2 regions of the Hydrogenophaga sp. NH-16 genome follow, and region 2 is predicted to be linked to the other one. Evidence: predicted binding sites of a transcription regulator. Region 2 holds the regulator's gene; the other holds the start of a gene.
What was found. Region 2 encodes FNR, which switches genes on or off when oxygen is low (the NO sensors DNR and NnrR bind a similar motif). Its sites were predicted from a motif close to TTGATNNNNATCAA; they were not measured.
Positions count from the first base shown of each region.

Region 1: a site for FNR is predicted at 1,728-1,741, ahead of clpB (ATP-dependent chaperone ClpB). Genes of this name have one in related genera too.

Region 1 is NZ_CP029344.1:3,210,146-3,213,550, reverse strand. Features, by position in the region: gene clpB (ATP-dependent chaperone ClpB) at 1-1,637, opposite strand, end outside; gene DD542_RS15475 (GNAT family N-acetyltransferase) at 1,781-2,530, opposite strand; gene moaE (molybdopterin synthase catalytic subunit MoaE) at 2,549-3,022, opposite strand; gene moaD (molybdopterin converting factor subunit 1) at 3,025-3,276, opposite strand; gene glp (gephyrin-like molybdotransferase Glp) at 3,273-3,405, opposite strand, start outside.
Region 2 is NZ_CP029344.1:3,007,188-3,010,592, forward strand. Features, by position in the region: gene hemN (oxygen-independent coproporphyrinogen III oxidase) at 1-1,237, opposite strand, end outside; gene fnr (fumarate/nitrate reduction transcriptional regulator Fnr) at 1,415-2,134, shown strand; gene DD542_RS14475 (hypothetical protein) at 2,213-2,506, opposite strand; gene DD542_RS14480 (FixH family protein) at 2,554-2,790, opposite strand; gene ccoG (cytochrome c oxidase accessory protein CcoG) at 2,884-3,405, opposite strand, start outside.

The DNA.
Region 1 (3,405 bases), 200 kb from region 2:
GCGCGGCTGACCACCTCGGCGATCTCTTCCGCGCCCACCTGGGTGCGCAGCAGCTGGCGCGCCTGGTTTTCGCCTTTGCCGGCCTCATGGGCCTGGGCTTCCTTGAGCTGCTTCTCCAGCTCCGGCAGCTTGCCGTACTGCAGCTCGGCGACCTTGTTGAAGTCGCCCTTGCGCTTGAGTTCCTCGATCTGCAGCTTGACGCGCTCGATTTCCTCGCGCACGTGGGCACTGCCCTGCGCCTGGGCCTTTTCGGCCTTCCAGATCTCTTCCAGGTCGGCGGCTTCCTTCTGCAGTTCGACGATTTCTTCGTCGATCAGCGCCAGGCGTTTCTGCGAGGCCTCGTCGGTCTCTTTCTTCATCGCCTCGCGCTCGATCTTGAGCTGGATCAGCCGACGGTCCAGCTTGTCCATCACTTCGGGCTTGGAGTCGATCTCGATCTTGATCTTGGCCGCCGCCTCGTCGATCAGGTCAATGGCCTTGTCGGGCAGGAAACGGTCGGTGATGTAGCGGTGGGACAGTTCGGCCGCGGCCACGATGGCCGGATCGGTGATGTCCACGCCGTGGTGAACCTCATACTTTTCCTGCAGACCGCGCAGGATGGCAATCGTCTGCTCCACGGTCGGCTCATCGACCAGCACCTTCTGGAAGCGGCGCTCCAGCGCGGCGTCCTTCTCAATGTACTTGCGGTACTCGTCCAGTGTGGTCGCGCCGATGCAGTGCAGTTCGCCGCGCGCCAGCGCCGGCTTGAGCATGTTGCCCGCGTCGATGGCGCCTTCGGCCTTGCCGGCCCCCACCATGGTGTGGATTTCGTCGATGAACAGAATGATGCGGCCCTCGTCCTGCGCCACTTCCTTGAGCACGGACTTCAGGCGCTCCTCGAACTCGCCGCGGTACTTGGCGCCGGCCAACAGGCCCGCCATGTCCAGCACCAGCACGCGCTTCTCGCGCAGGGTTTCGGGCACCTCGCCGTTGACGATGCGCTGCGCCAGGCCTTCGACGATGGCCGTCTTGCCCACGCCGGGCTCGCCAATCAGCACAGGGTTGTTCTTGCTGCGGCGCTGCAGCACCTGAATGGCGCGGCGGATTTCGTCGTCACGGCCGATCACCGGGTCCAGCTTGCCAGCGCGGGCGCGCTCGGTCAGGTCCAGGGTGTACTTCTTGAGCGCCTCGCGCTGGCTCTCGCCTTCGGGCGAATCCATCTTCTGGCCGCCACGCACGGCTTCGATGGCCGCTTCCAGGCTCTTGCGCGAGAGGCCGTTCTCGTTGGCGATGCGGCCGATCTCACCCTTCTGGTCGGCCACGGCGAGCAGGAACAGCTCGCTGGCGATGAAGGCGTCACCACGCTTGATGGCTTCCTTTTCGGTCGCCTGGAGCAACTTGATCAGGTCCGGTCCAGGTTGCACCTGTTCCTGGCCCTGCACCTCGGGCAGGCGGTTGACCGCCTCCTCGGTGGCCTTGGTCAGACCCGGCACATTGACGCCCGCGCGCTGCAGCAGCGACTTCGGCCCATCGGCCTGGCGCAGCATGGCCAGCAGCAGATGGGCCGGTTCGATGTAGGCGTGGTCCTTGCCCAGGGCCAGGCTCTGGGCTTCGCCCAGGGCTTCCTGGAACTTGGTGGTGAGTTTGTCGAGACGCATGTTGTGATGCTCCGAAATGCTTGAACTGACGGGCATGTGGCGCTGACCGCCATCATTTCAAGACCTTGCGCCGGTCGGGGTCAAGCGGCATTGACCCGCATCAAAGCCCCGCTGCGCCCCGTGCAGCGGGGGCGCGAGGGGGCTTACCCTGCTCTCCAGTAGGCGTAAGACCAGGCGGTGGCCATGCCGGCGCGGCGGTAGAGCGCCAAGGCGGGCTCGTTGGAAGCGTCCACCTGCAGAAAGGCCCGGGTGATGCCCCGCCGCTGTGCCTGCAGCGCCATCGCGTGGATCATCCGCCCCGCCAGCCCCCGGCCCCTCTGGCGGGCGGCCGTGCGCAGGCCGTGCATGCTCAGCCAGCCCTGGGCATAACAGGCGGCGCCGCAGGCCAGGGTTTCGCAGCCCTGTCGCAGGCTGGCGAACAGCGTGCCCTCGGCGCGGGACAGCGCCTTCGAGCGGCTCGCGCCGTCCACCGGGTCCATGCCCTCGCCCAGAAACATGGCCATCCAGGCCGCATCAGGTCGCGGGTCCAGCGACACCCCGTCGGCGTTCGGCGCCAGCGCCAGCAGGCCATCCAGCACACCGGTCTGGGTCAGGGTGGGTTGTTCGCGCCGGAAGCCCTGGGCCCTGAGCTCGGGCCACCAGGGCTCAAACGCCGGCACCTCGGGCAGGCGCAACACCGGCCGCAAGCCGGCATCCCGGTAACGCTGCGCGATGGTGCCGATCAGCGCCGGGGGGTGGGCGCCATGGTGCAGTGGCACCGCGCTGTGGGCCCGGCCGACCGTGCCGGGGTCCATGGGTAGCAGCCAGCCGTCGATGGCATCGACCTGCTCGGGCGCCACCGCCGTGAGCGTGGCGCGTTCGATGGATTCGATGTCGGCTGCGGTCAGCGGCATGGACACCTTCACAGCCCGTCAGGCGTTGTTCAAGGCGATGCCCCACTTGGCCAGTGCGGCGTCGTCGCTGACCCGCGCGTCGACCCAGCGCGCGCCCTCGGGCGTCTGTTCCTTCTTCCAGAACGGCGCCTGGGTCTTGAGGTAGTCCATCAGGAACTCGCAGGCCTGGAAGCTTTCGCCGCGGTGGGCCGAGGTCACGGCCACCAGCACGATCTGGTCCAGCGGCTGCAGCAGGCCGACACGGTGAATCACCCGGGCGCACAGGATGTCAAAGCGCTTGAAGGCCTCGTCGATCATCTGCTCGATGGCTTTCTCCGTCATGCCAGGGTAATGCTCCAGCTCCAGGGTGCTGACGCTCTGGCCGTCGTTGCGATCCCGCACGGTGCCCACAAACGTGCAAACCGCACCGACGCCTTTGTGGTCGGCCCGCAGCCGGGCGACCTCGGCGGACAGGTCGAAGTCTTCAGTCTGGATGCTGACCCTGGCGTTCATGCTCAGCCTCCGGTGACGGGTGGGAAGAAGGCCACCTCGGCGCCGTCGGTCAAGGCGGCCGACTCGTCGGCCATGGTCTGGTTGACCGACACGCGCACCGCACGGCCTCGCCCCAGCACCTCGGCGTGCGCACCGCCACGTGCAATCAGTTCGTCGCGCAGCGCGGACAGCGTGGCCGCAGCGGTTTCGACGGATTCGCTGCCGGAGCCAATGGCCTCGCGGATGGAGGCGAAATAACGCAGCTGGATCTTCATGCGAGCAGGTCCGAAAGAGAGATGTAGTTCACGAGGTCGCCACGGGCGATGGTGCTGCCGGCCGGGTTGTCCACCAGGCCATCACCCCACACAGTCGAGGTCAGCACGCCCGAGCTCTGGTTGGGGAAC
Region 2 (3,405 bases):
CATAGCCAGCCAGTACCTCCAACTCGCGCGCAAAGTAGCTCTTGCAGTCGATCAGGTGCCCCAGGTTGATCGATTCGAACTGAAGCTGCCCCTGACACATCAGCGACATGATCACGGAGCGGCGCAGCAGGTCGTCCCTGGTCAGTGCCAGTCCACGCACGATCGGCAGCCGCCCCTGGTCCAGCGCGTCGTAGTACTCCTCGATCGTCTTGGCGTTTTGGCTGTAGGTCGCACCAATGCGGCCGATGGCCGAGACACCCAAAGCGATCAGGTCGCAATCCGGCTGCGTGCTGTAGCCCTGGAAATTCCGGTGCAGGCGCCCTTGCCGCTTGGCCACCGCCAGCGCATCCGTGGGCAGCGCAAAGTGATCCATGCCGACATAGACATACCCCGCATCACTCATCGCATCCAGTGAAGCCGACAGCATCGACAGCTTGTCTCCCGCGCTGGGCAACTCGGCAGCGACGATTCGCCGTTGCGGCTTGAAACGCGCCGGAAGATGCGCGTAGGCATACAGCGCGATGCGGTCGGGGCGCAACTGGTTGACCTGGGCAAGCGTACGGGCAAACGACTCAGGGGTCTGCAGCGGCAATCCATAGATGAGGTCCACATTCACCGACTCAAACCCGATCTTGCGGGCTGTCTCGACCAGAGCGAACACCTGTTCGGCCGGCTGAACCCGGTGCACCGCTTTCTGAACAGCGGGATCGAAATCCTGTACACCGAAACTCAGTCGGTTAAAACCCAACCTGGCCAGTGTCTGCAAGCGCTGGTCCGTCACCGTGCGGGGGTCAACCTCGATGGAGTACTCGCCTCCGGGCACGAGCGTGAAGTTGCGCCGGATCATCGTCAGGAGGTCTTCCAGCTCGGCGTCGGACAGGAAGGTGGGCGTCCCTCCTCCCAGATGCAGCTGGGACACGGCATGCCCTTTGCCGAAATGCTGTACCTGCAGCTCCACCTCACGCGACAGATACCGCAGGTATTCCGCAGCCCTTTCGTGGTGTTTGGTGATGACCTTGTTGCAGGCGCAGTAGTAGCAGACAGACTCGCAGAAAGGAATATGTACGTACAACGACAGCGGCAACGCGAGCGAGCCTGCCCGACGTTGTTCCAGCGCCTGGATGTAGTCGCTCTCCGTGAACGCTTCTACAAAGCGGTCCGCGGTGGGGTACGAGGTGTAGCGGGGCCCCGGGATGTCGAATCGCTTGAGCAATTCGTCTGAAATGGCGTGACTCACAAACAATTCTCCAGTTCTCAGCGCGAATGTGCACCAAGGCGGAAATCGCACCCTTGATCAAGATCAAGGGCCATCCAAGCCCCGGGTTTTCCCCCATGCTCGCAACGAGGATGAGAGCGCCCGCCTTGCTGGCACTTGTGGCCATGCGTTAAGCTTCGGGCGAAATCTGGAAGATTTATGGACATTCACAGCATCAAAGTCGCCTGTTCCAGCTGCAACCTTCGGGAGTTGTGTTTGCCAATGGGCCTCAATCCCGAGGAAATGGGCAAGCTGGACACCGTGATCTCCACGCGCAGGAGGATCAAGCGGGGAACCGCGCTGTTCAACACCGGCGACAAGTTCACTTCGCTCTACGCAGTGCGCTCGGGCTTCTTCAAAACCTGCGTGACCACGGCCGATGGGCGAGACCAGGTCACCGGCTTCCAGATGACCGGAGAAATCATCGGCATGGACGGCATCGTCAGCGACCGCCATTCCTGCGACGCGATTGCGCTTGAGGACGCCGAGGTCTGTGTGATGCCGTTTGACCAGGTCGAGGAACTCTCGCGGGAGTTCACCACACTGCAACACCATGTCCACAAGATCATGAGCCGGGAAATCGTCCGCGATCACAGTGTCATGCTGCTGCTGGGCAGCATGCGTGCCGAGGAACGTCTCGCAGCGTTCCTTCTCAATCTCGTCCAGCGTCTGCATGCACGAGGTTTCTCGCAGTCAGAGCTCATCCTTCGGATGACCCGGGAGGAGATTGGAAGTTACCTGGGCATGAAGCTCGAGACCGTGAGCAGGACTTTCTCGAAGTTCGTTGAGGAAGGCACCATCGAAGTCAAACAACGCTACGTACACATCAAGAACACCGATGCACTCAAGCAGATCGTGAACCCTCAGAGCTGCCGTTGAGTCTGGGCGTTTGAACGAAAGAAACCCCGCTTGGGCCCAAGGCCTGAGCGGGGTTTCTCTTTGTGTGCAAGCCGAGGGTTAGCCGCACCCGCCGTTGCGGGCGCAGTCCCGGGGGCGCTCCGCTTCGGGAACCGGGCAGCGGTTGACTTCGAACGGAGACATGGACAACAGGGTGGTCAGCGCGCTCGATGCCATGGTGACGCCCCAGAACACAAAGAACGCCAAGGTGTAGATGGCTTGGCGAGACAACTCCAGGGGGCTGCCGAACCAATGGAGATCACCAGGGTCGACCATGGCGAAAACAACCATCTCAAGCACGGCAGCCACCAGAAAGGCAGGCCAAGCTATCCACATCCACCGCTGAGCATTCATGAGCGTCACCTTCACTCCTGTGTTGTCACATCCGGTGGTGTGGCGTCCTACTTGGAGGGTGCCGCCGGGACGACGGGGGAGGCGGCGTGATTGCGGGCCTGATGGGCCGGCTGCAACTTGGCCATCGCATCGACCTTGGCCTGCCCTTCCAGTCGCTGAGCCGCCGCAAGATCCCTCTCGTAATCGGACTTGTTGAGCACAGGGTCTGGATTCTTCACGGCGATGACCACGGTGACCAGACCTGCAATGATGACCAGCAAAGGACCGCCCACCACCATCCACATGTGCGGGACCTTCCACCAAGGTGTGCTTGGTGCGCGGTCAACTGGACGAGAAATTGCTGACATGACTTGTTCCATAAGGCTTATAAATCCAGTTTAGCGCGGAACGATGAAGACCGCCTTCTCCACGACCTCGGACGCATCAGCGGCGGTGGACCGGACGGTGAACCGTATCGGGTGCGATCCGGCGGGTGCGGCGTTGGGCGGGATCTGCACCCGCACGGCGGCGGAACGCACTTCAGTGGAAAGCACGTCCACCTCGGTTTCCGACGCGATCATCACGCCCTCAAGACCGTCGACGCTGATCTGGTAGCGCTGCGGCGACTCGGTCGCATTCATGATCTGCAGGCGGAACACGTTTTCGATGCGCCCCTGCTCCACCATGCGCGCCAGCGCGCCACGGTCGCGAATCACATCAACTTTCAGCGGCGTGCGCAGGAAGAGACTGACAAACACAGCCAGGGTGATGACCGCCAGAACGCTGGAGTAGACGAGCACCCTGGGACGGAAAGCGTGGCGGACCATCTGCTCACGGGTCCAGCCCTTGGCCATGCCGTTCTGCGTCGAGTACTTGACCAGTCCTCGCGGATAGCCCACCTTGTCCATCACCTCATCACA